One region of the Paenibacillus sp. P32E genome, then DNA from elsewhere that is predicted to be linked to it. Evidence: riboswitches for the same ligand, from Rfam matches in the RefSeq annotation. Region 1 holds a riboswitch; each other region holds the start of a gene.
The links. A riboswitch is a leader RNA that binds a small molecule or an ion and turns the genes downstream of it on or off. The one in region 1 is predicted to bind cyclic di-AMP.
Positions count from the first base shown of each region.

Region 2: linked by a shared signal. The riboswitch ahead of A3848_RS21495 (resuscitation-promoting factor) and the one ahead of A3848_RS08275 (APC family permease) in region 1 are both predicted to bind cyclic di-AMP.
Region 3: linked by a shared signal. The riboswitch ahead of A3848_RS21845 (C40 family peptidase) and the one ahead of A3848_RS08275 (APC family permease) in region 1 are both predicted to bind cyclic di-AMP.

Region 1 covers NZ_LVYY01000007.1:86,671-93,607, reverse strand. The annotation lists gene A3848_RS08285 (DsbA family protein) at 291-1,007, shown strand; gene A3848_RS08280 (disulfide oxidoreductase) at 1,007-1,438, shown strand; cyclic di-AMP (ydaO/yuaA leader) riboswitch at 1,667-1,826, shown strand; gene A3848_RS08275 (APC family permease) at 1,953-3,770, shown strand; gene A3848_RS08270 (ABC transporter ATP-binding protein) at 4,235-5,035, shown strand; gene murB (UDP-N-acetylmuramate dehydrogenase) at 5,272-6,183, shown strand; gene ymzB (protein YmzB) at 6,259-6,594, opposite strand; gene A3848_RS08255 (ZIP family metal transporter) at 6,843-6,937, shown strand, end outside.
Region 2 covers NZ_LVYY01000025.1:10,489-17,425, reverse strand. The annotation lists gene yabG (sporulation peptidase YabG) at 84-986, opposite strand; gene rsmA (16S rRNA (adenine(1518)-N(6)/adenine(1519)-N(6))-dimethyltransferase RsmA) at 1,090-1,974, opposite strand; gene rnmV (ribonuclease M5) at 1,971-2,522, opposite strand; gene A3848_RS21495 (resuscitation-promoting factor) at 2,688-3,848, opposite strand; cyclic di-AMP (ydaO/yuaA leader) riboswitch at 4,139-4,367, opposite strand; gene A3848_RS21490 (TatD family hydrolase) at 4,566-5,336, opposite strand; gene A3848_RS21485 (HD domain-containing protein) at 5,391-6,674, opposite strand.
Region 3 covers NZ_LVYY01000026.1:14,910-21,846, reverse strand. The annotation lists gene A3848_RS21855 (M1 family metallopeptidase) at 1-1,752, shown strand, start outside; gene A3848_RS21850 (hypothetical protein) at 1,797-2,594, shown strand; cyclic di-AMP (ydaO/yuaA leader) riboswitch at 2,815-2,953, shown strand; gene A3848_RS21845 (C40 family peptidase) at 3,011-3,439, shown strand; cyclic di-AMP (ydaO/yuaA leader) riboswitch at 3,826-3,969, shown strand; gene A3848_RS21840 (C40 family peptidase) at 3,975-4,466, shown strand; gene A3848_RS21835 (GNAT family N-acetyltransferase) at 4,697-5,182, shown strand; gene A3848_RS21830 (c-type cytochrome) at 5,278-5,637, shown strand; gene A3848_RS21825 (4a-hydroxytetrahydrobiopterin dehydratase) at 5,767-6,054, opposite strand; gene A3848_RS21820 (hypothetical protein) at 6,287-6,580, opposite strand; gene motA (flagellar motor stator protein MotA) at 6,785-6,937, shown strand, end outside.

The DNA.
Region 1 (6,937 bases):
CCGGTGGATGCTTCCCGCATATGGTCGGATAATGCCAGAGGCGGGGGAGTGTTTTCAGCCTCTGGGTCCCTTTACGGCGAATGGAGCCTTCTCATCAACAAAGAACTTCGGGGCATCAGGAAAATAAGAACGTAATGAGAAGTCTGAGGTGGTATGAATGAAGGTTTGCCAATGTGAGAGTTTTAATTATATAATTTTAAAGGAAATACCATCATTTCAACAGTCCCGCCGGGACAGAAAGGAACTCTCATTTGAACAAATCTAAAAAAAACAGTGTCATGGTTCCCCAAATGAGTAAAGCGGAGAAACGCAGGGCAGAGCAGGAACAGCAGAAGCAGAAAACGAGAATTCTGATTATTAGCACAGTAGCCATTGTAGTGATTATTTTCACCCTTCTTTTTATACTTGCGTCGAAGGATTCATCTTCAAATGCAGGTTCAGGCAAAGCGGTTGACTTCAATTACAGTGAACTGCCAAGACTAGGTAAAGCAGATGCACCCGTTAAAATCGTTGAATTCGGTGATTTCAAATGTCCGGCGTGCTCCAATTTTGCAGGTGTCATCAAGCCACAGCTGGCTCAGGAATATGTGAATCAGGATAAGGCTGCTATATACTTCGTAAATATGGCCTTTATCGGTCCGGATTCTGAGACAGCTTCCCTGGCAGCCCTGTCTGTATACCATCAGAACAGTGATGCTTTCTGGACGTATTACGATGCGATTTATGCCAATCAAGGGGATGAAAACGCAGAATGGGCTACAGAGGAGTTCCTGGTGAGCCTGGCTGAGAAAGAAAAGCTGCCTATCGATTTGGATCTGTTGCGTAAGGATATCAAGGAGAAGACCTATAAGAGTGAGCTGCAAAGTGATATCAGTCTTGCCAAGGCTTCAGGAGTTACTTCCACGCCTACTGTATTTATCAATGGACACAAAGTAGATGAGCCATTCAAAATGGAAGCCATTAAGGCACAGATTAAGTCCGCGTCCGAAGCAGTGAAGGCCGAGTGATGAAGTTCTCTACGTTCTGCAGACGCCACTGTCTCTATCTGGCCTGGTTTGTGTCTGTTATTGCAGTAGCGGGAAGCTTATACCTAAGTGAAGTGCTGAAATATGAGCCTTGCAAGCTATGCTGGTTCCAGCGTATCTTCATGTATCCGCAGCTGATTCTCCTGGGAGTAGCTACATACCGGAATGACAAAAAAATTATTCCCTATGTACTTCCATTAAGCCTTATTGGGGGCAGCATTTCTATTTATCATTATGCCGAGCAGAAGATTCCCGCACTCAGCAAGGTGCTCCCGTGTACAATTGGCGTGCCCTGCAATAAAGATTATCTGAATTTTTTTGGGTTCATTACGATTCCACTGCTTGCGCTGATCGCCTTTGCTCTTATCACGATTTTGCTCTGGACCGGACGTAAAGAGGACACAGTAGAGTAGCTGAAGCCACTGCAGAATTTAGAGCACAAATCATTCCTGAAATTTCAGACACAAATGAGGTTCAAAACCCTGAAAAAACACGTGATGACGGGATAATCGCAGAGAATGAAAGATCGCGTTATCTCTCATCTTGGTTTTGCGTAAATTGGATGTTTTTTCATTCTTTTTTCATTTTTTTCACCGCTTTACGGAAGACGTATTGTAGACTATCATTAGACCTTGTGAGAAGTTGAATATGCGCTGAATTTTCCGTATGGAAAAACGGGGGAACCAACATTGGCCTAAGCGCCAAAGGGGTGAATCGGGAACGGTCCGGAAGGGCTGCAACCGTAGGGCTACCACAGCCCGAATCCGCCAGCTAACCTCGTAAGCAATGGTGGGATAATGACGATGCGTAAGCATGCGGATCATTTCCGTATGCTTATTTTTGTGCCTGCATTTATGAAATCCACCAATGAAAACAGCGCACGGTATTACCGTTTCAACGTAAGCAAAGAGAGGAACTGTTATTACAATGGTAAGCAAGGTAAAACGACTATTGATCGGGCGTCCGATGAAGTCGAACGAACTAGATCATGAAAAGTTATCCAAGGTGAAAGCACTGGCTGTCCTGTCTTCTGATGCGCTATCGTCTGTAGCCTACGGAACGGAACAAATTCTGATTGTACTGGTGGCCGCAGGCTTCACAGCCATCTGGTACTCATTGCCAATCGCATTAGCCGTATTGGGCTTGCTGGCTATTTTGATTTTATCCTATCGTCAGACCATCTTTGCTTATCCGCAGGGCGGAGGCGCGTATATCGTAGCCAAGAGCAACCTCGGGGTTCCTACCGGACTCCTTGCTGGCGGATCGCTCCTGGTAGATTATATTCTGACCGTAGCGGTTAGTGCATCAGCGGGTACGGATGCGATCACATCCGCTTTTCCAAATCTTCATAATCATAGTGTGTTAATCGCCGTAACCGTTATTCTGCTCTTGACTATTGTCAATCTGCGGGGCGTTACGGAATCTGCATCTTTCATTGCAATTCCCGTGTATTTATTCGTGGTATCGATCTTCGTGTTGATCATTGCAGGGGTATTCAAATATGCTACTGGCGGAGCCCATGCTAATGTCCCTGAGATTGGGGCAGCGGTATCGAATGTAAGTTTGTTTTTACTGCTTAAGGCTTTCAGCTCCGGCTGTTCAGCTCTGACAGGGGTAGAGGCTGTATCGAACGCCATTCCAAACTTCAAGGCGCCTGCGGAGAAAAATGCAGCGAAGACTTTGATGTTGATGGGAATTATCCTGGGAAGTATGTTTACCGGAATCACACTGCTTGCCTACTGGTACGGAATTACACCGGATACCAAAGCCACGGTTGTATCCCAAATTGCTGAATCTACTTTTGGACGTGGCGGTTTGTACTTTTTCATACAAGGGATTACAGCTGTGATTCTGTTCCTGGCAGCCAATACAGCTTATTCCGCTTTCCCGCTGCTGGCGTTTATGTTCGCCAAAGACAAGTACTTGCCCCATGCATTTATGGTCCGCGGTGACCGCCTGGGCTTCTCAAATGGTATTATCTTTCTAGGTGTATTATCAGCCCTGCTTGTGGCTGCTTTTCATGGAAATACAGAAAGTCTGATTCCTTTGTACGCGGTGGGTGTATTTATTCCGTTTACGCTGTCCCAGCTTGGGATGATGGTGCACTGGTATAAAACCAAACCTAAAGGCTGGCAGAATAAATTTACCGTGAATACGGTGGGGATGCTAACTACTCTGACGATTACTCTGATCTTCATTATTACGAAGTTCTCCAGTGTCTGGATGGCTTTTATCTTCCTGCCCGTTGTAATGTTCGTATTCCACCGTATACACCACCATTACCTCAATACCGCCGATCAGCTGCGTATTTGTCCGGCAACGGATAAACCCTGCATCAAAGGAAGCACTGTGGTTGTTCCTGTCTCGGGTGTGACACGAGCCGTACTGCATTCGATCAGCTATGCCAAGTCCTTAACGGATAATGTGGTGGCCGTCTATGTTGGGTTCGATGAAGAAGAAATTAACAAAATGGAACAAAAGTGGGAGGAATGGAATCCGGGAGTACGCTTGATTGTTCTACGTTCCCGCTACCGCAGCATTCTGCGCCCACTGGTCAAATTTATTGAAACAGTCGAGTGGAAGACCGCTTCAACCGATCATATTACAGTACTTATTCCACAGTTCGTTACCAAGCATTGGTGGCAGGCGGTTCTGCATAATCAGACCAGCTTGTTCATCCGTTCTTATCTGATGAATCAAAAAGATATCGTAGTAGCAACAGTGCCTTATCATTTGCACAAATAAGATGTACTTCATAGCACGGCAGTTTCCGGATACTTCGGGAGCTGCCTTTTTTCATGGTATTATTAGGAATAATCAGAACAGTTCAAGGGGAGATTTTTATGGCAATCTATTTCATAATCTATCATATTCTGAAAGGATTAGAATGGACGAACAAAAGCAGGAAGGCATTTCCGGCATCTTATACTAGTATTCATAAAGTAGAGTATTGCAGTGAGACATGGGAAATTTCTCTGGAAAACTTAACAGAGCATCTGTGAAGAAGAACGGGTACTGCAAAAAGAAAATATTTATATTGACATAGAGAATGAGAATCAATATCATTTAATGAGGCGCGGCGAAGATATACAACCCTCTGAAGCAATTAGATTCTACATATACAGGATTTTATAAATCTACGGTGCTAATTTGCTCTACCTGAGAGAAGAGATCCCTGTGAAACCATAAAACTTTAGGGAGTGAAGATAATGTCGGATCGATTGAACACAGATCAGTTAAGTATTGGGTATGCGGAGGCATTGATTGTCAAAGGACTGAACCTGTCTCTTCCAACAGGGAAAATCACTGCGCTAGTAGGGGCAAACGGCTCAGGGAAATCTACCATTCTCAAGACGATGGCACGTATCATGAAGCCTAAGAGCGGCAGCGTGATGTTGGACGGCAAGTCGATTCATAACCTGTCTACCAAAGAAGTAGCCCGGCAACTGGCGATCCTGCCGCAGAATCCCACTGCACCAGACGGACTTACGGTATCTGAGCTGGTGAGCTATGGGCGTTATCCACATCAGAAGGGCTTTGGTACGCTTACTTCTGAGGACCGCAGCATTATCGCAAATGCGATCTCGGTAACGGGTATGGAAGAGTTCCACGACCGCCCAATTGACCGTCTATCCGGAGGACAACGCCAGCGGGCTTGGATTGCAATGGCTCTGGCGCAACAGACCGATATTCTTTTCCTGGACGAGCCGACAACTTTTCTTGATATGGCTCACCAGCTGGAGGTTCTACAACTGCTGCAGAAGCTTAATCAGGAAGAAGGACGCACCATAATTATGGTGGTGCATGATTTGAATCATGCCTCCCGTTATGCCCAGCATATGGTAGCAATCAAATCCGGAAATGTGATTAGTGAAGGGGCACCGGCTGAGGTAATGACGCCAAGTGTACTGCGTGAAGTATTCGGGATTGAAGCGGATATTATCCCTGATCCACGGACAGGAGTGCCACTCTGTCTGCCTTATGAATTGGCAGCATACAAAGCGGTGTGAATTCCTTAAGAACCAGCCTTCGCACAAGGTCAGGTTATAAACGTGAAATGTGACTCATAATGATTATATATGCAGCTGGCCACAGGCTCCCGTCATTGACAAGGGAGCCTGTTCGTTGTTAAAGTTGTGGTTGCCCTGGTTAAATCCCACCTTCCTTAATTGCATATAAATAACGGGGCTCGCTCTTATAGTGAATCAAGGGACATTATTTTTATAGAGTCAAAGGAGCAAAGAACATGAATATCAGCAAAATATATGAGGATCTGCAGCAGCTGGTTCCGACGGGCATGGTGAAGCAGCGTGAGACGCTGGAGAGTTATGTGTTCACACGTATGGGGGGGCAGGCTGATATTCTGGCAGCACCTGCGACGTACGAGGAACTTCAGTCCATTGTTACATATGCCCGTGTAAATGAAATCCCGTTGACCGTTCTGGGTAACGGATCGAATGTTATTATCCGTGACGGCGGGATCCGCGGGATTGTCCTGCATACAGCTGACTTAACCGAAATGGGACTAAGGGACAATCTGCTCTATGCCCAGTGCGGTGCAAAGATCATCGAAGTATCCAGATTTGCCTTAGAGAAGAAACTTACAGGCCTAGAGTTCGCCTGCGGAATTCCGGGAACTGTAGGCGGAGCTCTATATATGAATGCTGGTGCCTACGGCGGTGAGGTCAAGGATGTGCTGCAAAGTGCACTTGCCATCAGCAAAGCGGGACGGCTAGTGACACTCCAAGGTGACGAACTGGAATGGGGTTACCGCAAAAGTGTCTTTGCCAGCGGCGAATTCATCGTGCTGGAGGCCCGATTTGCATTGCAGCCAGGTGATCCTGTGAGTATCAAGGCGGCCATGGATGATTTGACGCACCAGCGTGAATCCAAGCAGCCGCTGGAATACCCATCATGCGGAAGTGTCTTCAAGCGCCCTCCAGGAAGGTTCGCCGGACAGTTGATTCAAGAGAGCGGACTTCAGGGAATAAGAATCGGGGGAGCCGAAGTGTCGCGCAAGCATGCTGGATTCATTGTGAATACCAATCATGCCACGGCCAAGGATTATATTGGTTTGATTCATCATGTTCAGTCTGCGGTTAAGGATAAGTTCGGAATAGAGCTGGAGACGGAAGTTAAGATTATTGGAGAAGAGTAACATATTACAGGACGCAGTTCATATACCGCGTCCTGTTTTTTTGTATGGAGCATTGTTGCCTGAGAATGGGTGTATTCAGCTTTTGGAGATGGAATATTTGGCTCTGTCTGTCCGCAGTTCAACCTGACCGTCATGAACTGTATCCAGTTGAAGCCCGCTGACAGCAATCTCGTAATTCAGCTGGGGCAGTGGTACAAGCTCGCCATCCCTGTTCAATGTGTTGCCTGTGCCACGCAGAATCAGTGCACTGTCCAGATATTCATCAATAACATCTTCGGCATCACGATAATCCACGGTTTCCAGATTGAAGTGGACGGTGTCCAGGTCTTTCATCTCCTGTTTGTCAATCACCAGGGTTTCGCCCCCTTGGGCGGTCAGCCAATCCATTAATTTCTGTACACTTTGATCCATCAGTTGATCCCATCCTTATCAAGAAGATTATAGAAATTAAGTTACCCTTTTCTTCGAAATTGAATCCAGTCTTCTGAATACTGCTTTTAGTTGGATAATGGAATATAATTTAATTACTTTAATAATTCATGACGTTAATAAATTCACTACCGGACCTGCAGATGATTGTAATATTCTTTTCTAGTGTAAATTACTATCAGGCACTTCTATTTATATCTGAGCTATTTTAGTTAAGGAAGGTGAATCTATTGTGGAGTGCTCTGTTATGGGGGGCCATTTCCGGCTCTGCTGTGCTACTTGGAGCGCTGCTGGCGTTATATCTGCCGATCCCGAACAAGTTGAT
Region 2 (6,937 bases), on a different contig from region 1:
CAAAAAACACCGTAAACAAAAAAACCCCACAAAAGTGGGGCTTAAGTGAGGATTTCTGAAATGTCTGTTCACATATCCTGCGGCTACATCATCACCGATGGTGCTACCTTTAGAGTAGACAGATTCTGCAGGCGCGGCATTCCGATACGGAAGCTGCCGCGGGTCTCGATTCCGCCCATGCCCTGGCTACCGCTGATGGTATTATTCAGCACATCCCCCAGACTGACGGAATCCCGGATGGAAGTAAAAGATGCCTTTGCCGCTATATAGACCGGATCCAAAGCATGAATCAGAATTCTTCCGGGCGAGCTGGCAAAGTTGGCCCCCGCACCTAGCAGTGCCTCGAAATGGGACTGGCAGGCTCCTGCCACAATAGTCAGCGTATCAAAATTCCGCTCATATTCCCTCGCAACCCTAATGGCCGCTACGAAGTTCTGCGAATTTTTGTAACTATTCAGGCTGTAGAGATCATAAGTATGCTGCTGTTTGAGTACTCCGTCATGACCGGTAATGACAACAATATCCGGACGTACATGCGGCAACAGCCGGTACAGCGTTTCGGCCATCTTTGATTCATGAATATGATGACCTTCAGCGGGGATCCGCAGCTGCTCGTATAGATTAAGGCTCTTCTTCAAATACAGTGCATCACCATCCAGGTGCAGCACCTTTCCCGGCACCTCGAAGTAGGCCAGCTCCTTGGGAGACTGGGGCCATACTCCGGAGATACTCTCTCCGCTGCGCTGGCTCTGCTCCTGCCGGTCTTTACGCAGCCGGGTCAGGGATTCAGTAGCTTTAATCTGCGCCTGTTGTCCCCGCTCGGTAATACGGGTAGGAGGCACCTGCACCAAGTCTTCCAAAGGCGCATCCGCCAGCAGGCGAAATTCGGTACCTTTGATGACGGCCCCGTTCTGCACGATATTCTCCACCCGGAACGTTACATCGCCACCATAAGATTTGCGAACGACCAAGTCTCCTAAATTCATTTCAAACACCACCTCTACCCCATCGTATGGGCAAAGACCCTGGTTGGTTCTTAATCAGCGGTGATTTGAAACATAAGAAAGGCATCAGGCTGTTTTTTCATGCTTAAACGATTCCAGCAGCAAGCAGTACGGCGCTTAGCCGGGCATACTCCTCCAGGCTGAGTGTTTCTCCGCGGCGGCTTGGCTCGATTCCAGCCTCAGCCAGCAGAGACTCCAGACGTTCACGCCCCTCTTCAGGAAAGAACCGGGCTTTGAGATTATTGGCAATGGTTTTGCGCCGCTGGGTGAAGGAAGCTTGTACAACCTCAAAGAAATGCTTCTCGTCTGCAACCTCTACCGGGGGACGCTCTCTCACCTTGAGACGGATCACGGCGGATTCCACGTTCGGTTGAGGAATGAATACCGTACGCGGCACTATGCAGACCAGTTCGGGTTCACTATAATACTGAACAGCGATGCTAAGGCTGCCATATTCCTTCCCGCCAGGTGAAGCTGCCATACGTTCGGCAACCTCCTTTTGAATCATCACCACGATATTATCAAGCGGCAGTTTTTCTTCAAGCAGCTTCATGAGAATTGGAGTGGTTACATAGTACGGCAAATTGGCAACTACACTAACTCTTTCCACAGCCGCAAAATCCTCAGCGAATAATTCCTGCAAATTCACTTTCAACACATCATCGTTCCGGATTTTGACATGCGGGTAAGAGGCAAGAACATCCCGAAGTATCGGGATCAGCCGCCGGTCAATCTCTACGGCTGTCACCACTCCAGTGGACATCGCCAGCCTCTCGGTCAAAGCGCCAATGCCTGGTCCAATCTCTAGTGCACCTGCTGCCTGATCCAGGCCTGCAGCATCTACAATCTTGTCCAGTATATTCTGGTCAATCAGAAAGTTCTGGCCCAAGCTTTTCTTAAACGAGAACCCGTAACGCTGGATAATTTCCTTAGTGCGTACCGGGGATGAGATATGATTGTTGCCACTCATGAGGTAATGCCTCCCTGATCAATTTGCGCGAGAGCATTTACAAATTCCTCTCGTGATATTCCAAACATCGCCAGCCGCTTGTATAGCTGCTTGCCGTTACAGTAGCCGATCCCCAGCAAATTGCCCAACTCCATTCTCCGCTCCGCTGCCCGGGGATGCACCATCATCCCTGCAGCCATCAGATCCTCCAACCCAATCAGGGCCGGGGCGCCTTCAAAGGAAGTATGAACATGCTCAAGCGCGTGACGAATAGCCTCCGGAGAAGCATTTTCAACTCCGATGTCACCTTTGCGGGTAGCATCTTTTTCAGGAATGAACGCATGCTTGCAGCCTGGCACCTTGGAAGACACAATCTTCCGGATCCGTTCCCCGGCGTGATCAGGATCAGTTAGAATAATGACCCCTCTGCGCTCCATGGCCAGCGCAATCCTGGCGATCACTTTGCGGTCAACTGCTGAACCGCCTGTTTCAATGGTATCCGCATCTACAGCACGCTTAACCGCAACTGTATCGCTTTTACCTTCCACAACGATTAATTCCTTGATCATTTTACAAAACTCCTTACTCTGCAACGCAAAAAGAAGAGGATTCGCTCCCCTTCTTATTGGCTAAAGAATGTATAAGTGATGAGCGGCAGCTCTGTAATTCCGTAACAGTCTTAAGTGCTACCCTCACTATATCTTATAAAACGCTAATTTGCAAAAATCTGCTGCTTAATTCAGCTCTGGCTTCACAGGTCCAATCACATAAATCGTACGCGATTTACGGCCGAAGTTACGGGCATGGCTCAGTGAATCATAATAGACATCTACCTTGTTGCCTTTAATGGCACCGCCGGTATCCTCTGCACGGCGAAACCCAAGTCCCTCAATATACACCCACCAGCCAATAGGTATTACGTCTGGATCTACAGCGATAGTCCTACCTTCCGTTACGCGTGTGCCGGAAGCCGTACGGGTTCCAATACCAGGCTCTTCAGATGAATAAGCTGTCATGGATACATTTTTAATTACTTTTTTGTACTCGAAATCCATACCTGCCTTGCTGGCAACATTGTTGCTGTTCGCACTGACTTTAGATGATTTAGTGGTAGTGGTTGAATTGGAAGTTGCAGTAGTAGCTACAGCAGCCTTGGGAAGTGCTTTGGTACCAATAGCAATGATCTTGTCTTTGGTAACCGCCTGTACTTCCTTGCCCACCATACGCATAGATGCCAGCTCGCCATCTTGATAGATTTTCTCAATATGCTGGACCATTACGCCGGGTTTGCCTGCTTGTGCAACTCTTACAGTTCCCTTGGTCAGGGAGGGGTCTGCGGTCTTAATTACTCGGAAAGGCAAATTCGTTGTCCGCTGTACCACTTGCTTGTTGATTCGGACAATTTTGATTTCCATGTCGGCAGAAACTGCAGTGTTGAGCGAAGGATAAATCTTATCGTAGCTTTCCAGGCTGACGCCCAGTTTGTCAATCGCCTGACCGATGGTATCCTCGGTCGTGTACAGCGTTTGGGTTGTTCCATCCGCAGTAAGCTTAAGGGCCTGCGCACGGTTGATTACGACGCGGTCGCCGTCTTTTATTTCATCACTAAGGCCAATGGATAAAGCATCATGCGGCTGAAGCGAAATTTGTTCCTTTGCCAGCACATCGCTGAGCAGCGCATCCCGCGTCTCCAGCGTTTGTACCTTTCCGTCTATTACTAAAGTTATTTCTTTAATGCTTTGACCGTGTACGTACAGCAGAATTACCAGCGCGATAACAATTGATGCCGCGCCTGCAAGCGAAAGTACGCGAGGATTCACTTGCTTCCACCGTAATGCGAAAGACCTGCTGGATGATTGCGAATCATGGGATACTTCTGGTTGGAATACGCCCATTCTCTCCATCCTCCTTACATAGCCCCGTCGTCCAAGTTGTATAGCAAAGGTGACTTTATCACTTCTGACGAAACTAGGTTTGAGATTGCACAGGATACGCCCGCATTGCTTTAGCGTTTCCTGCTCATGGATCGCCTGCTCGGCATAGCTACTCCAGACATCTGTTATATAACAGTATGCTGGGAACATCCGCATTATTCAAAAAACAAAAAAAGCCCAAAAGAGTTCACAGAGGACTCTTTCGTGGCTCTCCGGGTGTCAGAATACGCGGGAATGTTTATGCACGAGGTTTCCTCTCTTACTTGCGCTTACGGGGTTAGCTGTCGGGTTCGGGCATAAGAGAGACGCCCTATCTCAGGTCACCCGCTCACGGCGGTTGCCCTCAAATTCACCCCAAAGACCACGTGAAGAAATCAAATAAAGTCTGCGGCATTTCTATGTTGTACTCTATGTACGGACATGCGGCAGATCATTATTGGTTCCCCCGTTCTCCATACGGAGACTCAGCGAGACGATCCATGAAATTGTGACTGTCACAGTAACAACAGCTCACTTCACTGAAAAGATGATATCCTGTTTTGATGCATGTTGTAAAGCACGATTCAACCACGTTTACGTAAAAAAATCATTAAAATATTGTAATAATCAGCCGTTTCTTTATTAAAAAAGTTTAATATATCGGCTATACTTCTTTTTTCACCTGTTTTTCTCCCGTTTTCAGACAATTCCAAATCGTTCCAGCGCGTTCGCATACGTAATTTCAGCCAATTCCTGTAAATCAATCCCTTTTATTTCCGCTGCTGCCTCGGCGACAAGCTTCACATGAGCACTCTCATTTCGCTTCCCGCGGAAGGGGTGAGGCGTCAGATATGGGGAGTCGGTTTCGATCAAAAGCCGGTCCATTGGAGTCTGAGCAAGCACCTCTTTAGGCACCCTGGCATTCTTGAAAGTCACAGGCCCGCCGAAGGATAAATGAAAGCCTAGATCAAGACACATTTTGGCCGTTTCCCAACTCCCGGAAAAGGAGTGCATGACACCGCCAATTTCACTTGCCTTCTCCTCCCGCAAAATTCGTACCACATCCTCATGGGCATCACGATTATGAATACAGATAGGCATTTTTAGTTCCCGTGCCATACCAATCTGTTTGCGGAATACCTCATGCTGTACCTCTTTGGGTGAGGTATCCCAGTAGTAATCAAGTCCAATTTCTCCGATAGCCACCACCTTTTTATGGCTGCACAGAGAGGCGATCCAGTCCATATCCTCCTCTTTCATGTCAATGGCGTCCACGGGGTGCCAGCCAACTGCTGCATAAATATAATCATACGATTCTGCCAATTTCATTGTCGTTGGAATCGTTTCCCGGTTAAATCCGATGTTAATCATCTTGCTGACACCAGCCTCTAACGCGCGGGCAATAACCTGCTCACGGTCCTCGTCGAATTGCGGTGCATCCAGATGAGTATGTGTGTCGAATAAGCGCATGCTGTATCGTCCTTTCGGTCTTGTTTTCTATGATGAATTCCAGAAATTTTTGTATTATTTTGCAAAGATCTCAGCGATAGAGTCCGGCAGCTGTGTAAGCACATTTTGCAGCTTGTCCTGTGGAAAATAAAGGTGATACCGTCCGCGGTGAATGCCGCTGATTGAGCGGACTATATCCGATACTTCAGAGATTTCCCGCAATTTGTCATGCCGGTCCAGCAGCAAAATTTGTTTGCTGTCAAAGCCCTGTCCCGGACGGAAAACATCATAGGGGAGATCTGTCGGATAATCAATTTCCAGGTCGTAATCAGGAAGCAGCCCGGCACCGGCAAAACTGCGGCGGATTTCGTCAATCGTCTCCGAATCGAGATGGTCCATCTCCACATATTTATACAGTTTACGATGAATAAATCGGCTGCACAAGTCAGCTAACGTTTCATCGGATTCCAGCGTCCACTGCATAAAGGCAGTCTGGACCAAGGCTTCATCCAGCAGTAAATACTGTTCTACATTAATCTCTCCACAAAATAAATCACGGAGTGGATTGATCATAAAGCGGAAGGAGTAACCCTCCTGGAGAAGCTCTTTCGCCCTGCGGAAAATCTGGCGCAAAATAATCTCCGAACTGCGCGTAACCGGGTGAAAGTATACCTGCCAATACATCTGGTACCGTGACATCAGATAATCCTCAATGGCATGCATGCCTGATTCCTTTACGACAACCCTCCCATTATAAGGACGCAGCATTCTTAGAATACGGTCAATATCGATGGTTCCATAGTTCACTCCGGTGTAGTAAGCATCCCGCAACAAATAATCCATGCGATCCGCATCCAGAGGACCGGACACCAGGTTGACCACGATTTCATGCTCATATGTTTTGGCAATTACAGAGGCAACCTTGCGCGGGAAATCCTCACTCACATCCCGCAGTATAGCAGTGATTTCCGTATTCTCCTGTATTATTCTGCAGGTCCAATCCTCGTGGTTCATTTCAAAAGCTTCTTCTATTGAATGGGAGAACGGCCCATGTCCCAAATCATGTAAGAGCGCTGCACATAATGTGAGCAGACTCTCCTCCGGCATCCAATCCTTGTACCCGCTTCGTTCAAACTGGGAGATGATTCGCCGTGTAATTTCATAAACGCCCAGGGAGTGGGAAAAACGGCTATGCTCTGCTCCGTGGAAGGTTAGATAAGAGGTACCAAGCTGGCGAATGCGACGCAAACGCTGAAATTCGCTGGTATTAATCAATCGCCAGATGATCGTATCCTGAACATGAATATAGTTGTGTACCGGGTCTTTAAAAACCTTCTCTTCTGTCAGCGGTTGCTTCATAAGTTCAACTCCTTTGAATAATAATAATAGAAATCAGTTGAAACAAAGGTTATAATAGTAGATAATGTCGCACTTTGTCGAACCGTGACGTTTTATAGATTTACAAATCGACAAACTAATTTTTAGCAATTTTCATACGATTTGCGTTATTTATAAGCGTCACAAAAGTTTTTATCAAAATACCCTTGAAATCACCCGTAAAAAAGGTTGACTGTTTTGGGAATGGTTGGTATTATAAATATCATAAAACGGTGAACATTGTC
Region 3 (6,937 bases), on a different contig from region 1:
TCTACCGGGTCATTAAGGGCTTCCGAAACGGTGACCTGGACCCATCCCGGCCAAAAACCGGTACAAGACCTCTACTTCCATCTTTATCCGAATGCTTTTGCTTCTGAAGATACCACCTTTATGAAAGAATCCGGAGGAACACTACGCGGGGATAGAATGCCAGCGAATGGTTACGGCAGCATGACTCTGACCGATCTACGGACCTCTGACGGTGTCTCACTTATGCAGCGTCTGCAGTATGCCCAGCCTGACGATGGCAATGTGAATGACAGGACCCTGGTGAAGGTTCATCTTCCCCAACCCGTGAACGGAGGGGAAAGTGTTACGCTCAGGCTGAAGTATGAGGTCAAGCTGCCTAAAATATTCGCCCGCATGGGAATTTCAGGTGACTTTGTAATGGCTGGACAATGGTTTCCCAAGCTTAGTGTGTATGAGCCTGCTGGCACCCGGGGGGCAAAACAGGAAGGCTGGAATCTGCATCAGTACCACGGTACCTCCGAGTTCTACAGTGATTTTGGGATCTACAGTGTAACCCTTTCCGTGCCCTCCAATTATACAGTCGCAGCGACCGGCTTCCCGGTGAAGACCGCAAGGCTGAAGCAGGGCCAGAAGATTTACCAGTTCTACGCCGATGATGTTCATGATTTCGCCTGGGCGGCCTCTCCCGACTTTGCAGTTGCCGAGGAAGCCTTCTCTGCACCTGGCGTGCCCGGGGTAAGGATTAAGCTCTATCTAGACCCGTTGCATAAGGGTTTACAGGAGCGTTATTTTCAGGCGGCCAAAGCTGCTCTAAGCGCCTTCAGCAAATGGTACGGTTCTTATCCCTACTCCACACTATCTATCGTCGTTCCGCCAAAGGCGGGGAATGGCGCAGGCGGGATGGAGTACCCTACTCTCATCACTGCCTTCGGCGCAGCCGGAGATGCTCCAGGCACCCAGCTTGAACGTACGGTCATCCATGAAATCGGGCATCAGTTTTTTTATGGCATGATAGCCAGCAATGAATTTGAGGAAGCCTGGCTGGATGAGAGCTTCACCTCTTATGCAGAAGACCGGCTGATGGAACAGGAATATGGTGTAACCTCCAACTCTGCACTTCAGGCCAGTCTGGTAACTTCATCACAGCCGCTCAAACTGGAGACCTGGAAATACACCGGAGATGATGCCTATACTCGTAACGTATACATCCGGGGCAAACTGGTCCTCAAAGACATTGAGCAGCAAGTGGGAACCAAAACGATGGATGCCATCATGGCCGCCTATGCCCGCAAATACCGTTTCCAGCATCCTACCACAGCTGATTTTCAAAAGACCGTAGAAAAAGTAACCAAAAAATCGTGGCAGGCGTATTTCGATCAATATGTTTACAGTGGCGGCGCTCCTGATTTTGCCATAGATAACATTATCAACACCTTTCACAAAGGGAGCGATATAGATAGCCTTCGCTATGATTCATCAGTCGCCGTGAGCAACAAAGGCAGTCAGTATGGGGATGTGCCAGTAAAGTTCACCTTTTCGGATGGATATACCGTTCAACGGTATTGGAATGGAAAAGACAAGCAAACTACCTTTCAGCTGTCCTACAAAGCGCCGCTGATATCGGCAGAGATTGATCCCGAGCACTCCATCCTGCTGGAGAATAAGCATCTGAATAATTTCAGACTCGCGGAACTGGAACCTGACACGCTCTCACGATGGACGCTTAGCATGACCAACCTGATTGAAAATCTGCTCGGAACTCTTGTCTGGTGAGGTGAAGGATTGTGAAAAGATCGATATCCCGCGGCTGGCACAGCATGAAAGAGCAATTTTATATACTGATTCTGTTGTTTATCTACCGGCTGTTCTGGGGCTATTTCATGTACAAGTTCGTTAAAAGCGCCGTAGTCCCGGTACTGCTGCGTTATCCCGATCAGGATGCGGGCGGCAGCGGGATAGGCAGGCTGCTGTATTATGTGGAGGGCCAGCTCGCACTGGGTTCCGATTCCGGTGTTCAGCACTGGCTTTGGATGCTGCTGGCGCTAAGCGCATTCAGACTGCTGCTCTCCCCATTCATCCGCGCAGGACTGCTCCATGAGCTCCATCAGGAGCGTAAGGGGGAGCGCGGGATGTTCTTTTTTCCGGGTATGCGTCTGTATGGGCTTCCGGTGATGCTGTTCAGTCTTGCAGAATGGGTGCTTACAGCCCTGCCGCTGTATTGGCTTCTTCCCAAAATGTACAGACTGCTGTTAAGCGGAATTCTGGATTATAAGCTATTGCTGAAACTGGTGCCTTACATTCTGGCCTGGCTGCTATATCTGTTCTTCATCCGAAAAGTACTGCTGTACATGCAGTTCGGGTATACGGGTGGTACAGGCACTTTCTCTTCTCTCTTGGTGTGTCTGAAGGTGATCCTTCCTTCTGCGGGATTATCTTTTGTGATGGGAGCAGGGAGTTTGATCATGATGCTTGCTTGCGGAGCGGCATCGATCTTTTGTCCGGGGATGCCGGCACTTCTGCTTCGGCAGTTCTCCCCCCTTCCCAATACACTGTTCAAAATGTGGGGAATCGCCGCTCAATACCACCTTTGGTCCAGTAAATCATTTCCACAATAATTAAGCCGCTCAGCCGGCATAATAAAAGAGTCGCTGCTCCTTGAGGGAGCGGGACTCTTTTTTGAATTACAAAGTGAATAAGAGTATTTGCAAAACTGTAAATCCTCTGGTACAATGGTGCCTGTACTACTAGTAACAAATTTGTAATCTCTAAGATGCAACACATTCAATCACATTAACATTCCAAGCGTTTACTAATTGTCGACACGTCGCTCTTCTGGTGCATAAAACGCCAAATTCCCTGCACCGGGAAGCGGGGGAACCATATTTTGGGTGAATTGACCTCGCTTTAGAGGGGTCATAGGGGAACCTTCTACCGAATCCTTAAGCTAACCTCGCAGGCCTTGGAAGGAGTACATCTTTTGAGAAGTCAGAATTTTAAGAAGAAATGTACCGCAGCCGCACTTGCACTAGTGATGGTATTCACAATCGGAGCTGGTAGCGCTTTCGCCGATTCCAAGATGGATACCGTTATCGCAAAAACCATCGGAACCACCTATAAATTCGGAGGCACTAGCACAAGCGGCTTCGATTGCTCCGGCTTTACCTCGTATGTTTTTAAAAATGTCGGGCTTACCCTGCCGCGCACGTCCAAGGCTCAATTCAGCGTTGGAACTTCCGTATCACGGAACAACCTGCGTTCAGGTGACCTGGTATTCTTCAATACCTTTGGGTCGGGAGTTTCCCATGTCGGCATTTATGTCGGTGGAGGCAGATTCGCACAATCTTCCAGCTCACGCGGTGTAACCATAACTTCGCTGAGTCAAGCTTACTGGGCCAACCGCTACGTTGGCGCTAAACGAGTGATGAGCACTACAGCCTACAAAACTGTTGCCTACGATTAATTGAAGCTTGATCCCCTCACATTACACCTTTACAACTAAATGTAATTTATACGAGCCCGGAGCTGATTATTGCCGTAATCATTTTCCGGGTTTTCCCTTTTCCTTATTCTCCCTTTTACACACTTTTTAGAGTTTCGAAACACCTTTTTGATAAAAACCCCATTAAGATCTTCCATGCAGCTGACTTACGGCGTAAAGAACTCGCGTAAATCAAGCCCTTTTCTCTTAAAAGGCTCAAAAAATATGTATTAATATGCTTTAAGTGATTGCCAAGTGCTTCTGTCTTTGTTACAATTATCGCAGTGAGTTGATAGTAACATTTTTGTAATTATTCAAACCTGATTTACAAAGGTTTTGTCATTGTTTTGATCCGTAAGCTAATCTAATCAACAGTGGTGCCGAGTTCCTTATTCAATTAGGGAAACGGGGGAACCGATTTTGGGTGAATTGACCTCCTATTTACAGAGGGGTCATAGGGGACCTTCAACCGAACCCTTAAGCTAACCTCGTAGGCATTTGGAAGGGGTATTTACTTTTGAAGAAGAAGCTAGCAGCAGCACTACTCAGCTTTTCGATCATTCTTACCATCGGAGCAGGAAGCGCTTTCGCAGACTCTAAAATGGATCAGGTTATCGACAAAGCCGTCGGCACTAAATACGTATCGGGCGGAATTTCGACTAACGGGTTTGATTGCTCCGGATTTACCATGTATGTGTTTGATAAGATAGGAATTAACCTTCCTCACCAGTCCGGTTCCCAGTACCAGATGGGCACTGCCGTATCCCGCGATAACATTAGACCGGGAGATCTCGTATTCTTCAATACAACCGGTAAAGGGGTATCTCATGTCGGCATTTATGTCGGTGAAGGCAAGTTCGCACACGCTTCTTCCAAGCGTGGTGTAACCATCAGCTCGCTGGGTGACAGCTACTACGTCAACCGCTACGTTGGCGCCAAACGAATCATGAGCACAGATGCTTTTCAAGCGGTAGCTTCCGATTCCCAAGATAATGACGATGTGCAATAAGCAGTAATTTTTATAACCGAACAGGCTCTTATCCAGGATTTTTGCCGAAATCTTGGAGGGGGCTTGTTTTTTTGTCTTTATAAAAATTATTTACCCTTCTCGTTATTTGCAAAACATAAAAAACCGCGATTTTTGTAATTTTCTAAAATATATTGTTTATGCGTCGAAATGGAACCGTTTTGTATATAATTATGATATAACGTTTTGTTCTGAAGGGAGGCGGATGGCGGATGATTAGTTCTCCGGTAACTTTTTACGTTGTCCCCATGGAAGTTAATCACGCTGCAGAAATTTGTGAATGGGTATACAAACCCCCGTACAACATTTATGGCTGGATGTCCTGGGAGCAAATGCAGGCTCTGGACATTGAGTTCGGCGATCCCCGGCTGCGGGGTGAGCAATACGTCTCGGTGGTAAACAGCCAAGGGTTCCTCTGTGGCTTTGCACAGCTATTCCCGATGGAAGGTGTAGTTCGGCTCGGAATTGGTATGCGGCCTGATCTATGCGGGCAAGGCATGGGCCATCTGTTCATGAGCGCCATCGTCAAGGCAGCCCTGGCACGATATCCGGAGCGCGAGATAGATCTGGAGGTGCTTACCTGGAACCAGAGAGCCATTCGTGCTTATCAAAAAAGTGGTTTTACGATTACGGATACATATGAACGCCGGACTCCAACGGGCGATAAGCTATTTTATTGTATGGTCTATGATAAATAGCACAAATCATTCGTTTTTTTGTCACAAACGCTATGATAACGCTTTACCTTCTTGTATAATGTAGGAAGCAGCTTACATGGAGGGGACGGATGCAGATGCAGAAATGGATCATGAGCGGTTTGTTTTTTGCCGCCTGTGCCTTTGCGGTAATCTTAATGTTCACCTTGCCCGGCAAAGCCGAAGTCGCCGAGGAGAACAAACCAACGATGCCGGAAGTGCAGATGGATGCGGCGAGCGCTGAGGCCACAGTAAAGAAGGCGAATTGCATCACCTGCCATGGTGACCAGCTTCAGGGCGGCGTAGGCCCTAGCCTCCAGCAGGAAGGCGGCAAGCATGACGCCGGAGAGATTTTCACCATTGTCACCAAAGGCCGCGGACAGATGCCTTCTTTCAAGGATAAGCTGGCGCCTGAGGAGATCGCGAATGTAGCGATGTGGCTTGCGGAGAAGAAATAACCTTACTTCTTATCTCATCATATGGAACACAAAATGCCCGTGCACGGATCATATTGATCCTGTACCGGGCATTCTTTTATATAAGGGTTATGAATTTCCAATCTGATCGGCCTCATATGAGATAGATTCTTAACGGTTCTTCTCAAAAGCCTCATTAAATTCATGGGCCTGCCGGATATCGAGTGCTGTAAGGCCATCCTCCCCAAGGGTAGACAGACGCAGGACAACAGTTTTATAATCAACCGTAATATGCGGATGATGCTCGAATGCTTCCGATATGGCTGCAACCTCATCCACAAAGGCAATGCCTTTCATATATTCGTTGAACATGTATTTGCGCACCAGGGTACTCGGTTCCAGCTTCCATCCTTCCAGCTTACTCACCTGCTCCCGCAGCTCTTCCTCCGTAAATTGCAATGTTCTTCCTCCCTTACTAAATTAACAGCTTATTGCTCTTCTCCATTCGATGATACCTGATGCCTTAAACAAAACATCCCTCAGCTTATAAAAGTCCAAGGGATGCGCCAGGATGATGGCTATTTTTCGGTTTATTGTATTCGCAAACCCTGGCAAATAGTACTCTGCTCCATCAATTTTACCACGTGGCACAGGCTGCGGGCAAACCGGCCGCCTTAAGGTTGTCTGTTTTTTAGACCAGGAGGACTGAAGCCAGATCCTCTTCGCCCAGTAAAATATTTATCCGGTGTGTTTCTTTATCGTAGATTACAACGCCGCTGCCAACCTCGATCACCGGTTCATTGCCCAAGGCGTAGAACAAATCCTCAGCGAGTGCTTCCCATACCTCCGTCTTCGATTCCTGCGGGAGCTCCTGCCATTCATCGGGTTCCATCTCAAAAAATACATACCCGTCAGAAATTCTTCCTACCGCTTCTGTCAGTTCACTCAGAATATCACTGTAATCTCTTCCATGCTTCACACCCACGTCAATCACTCCGTTTTCTCCATAGATGAATAATAACCTGCCTTACTCATTATAGCCGAAAAAATGACTTCACAAAAAAGGGAATGCTGTCGATAAATAAGAATATACGTTATTGGTCAGACGCAGAGTGTCACACCGCTGGTCATGGATGATACACGCGGTATAGTCAGATCATATCTTAATTCTCATGGACGAGGTGCATAAATGGAAATTTCAACAATAATCGGTTTGATTTTTGGTCTGGTTACAATAGTATGGGGGATGTTTCTTAAAGGTGCACCGTTAACTGCCTTGGCAGCACCCGCTGCTTACGTAATTATCTTATTAGGTACAGCCGCATCTTTATTTATAGCTTTC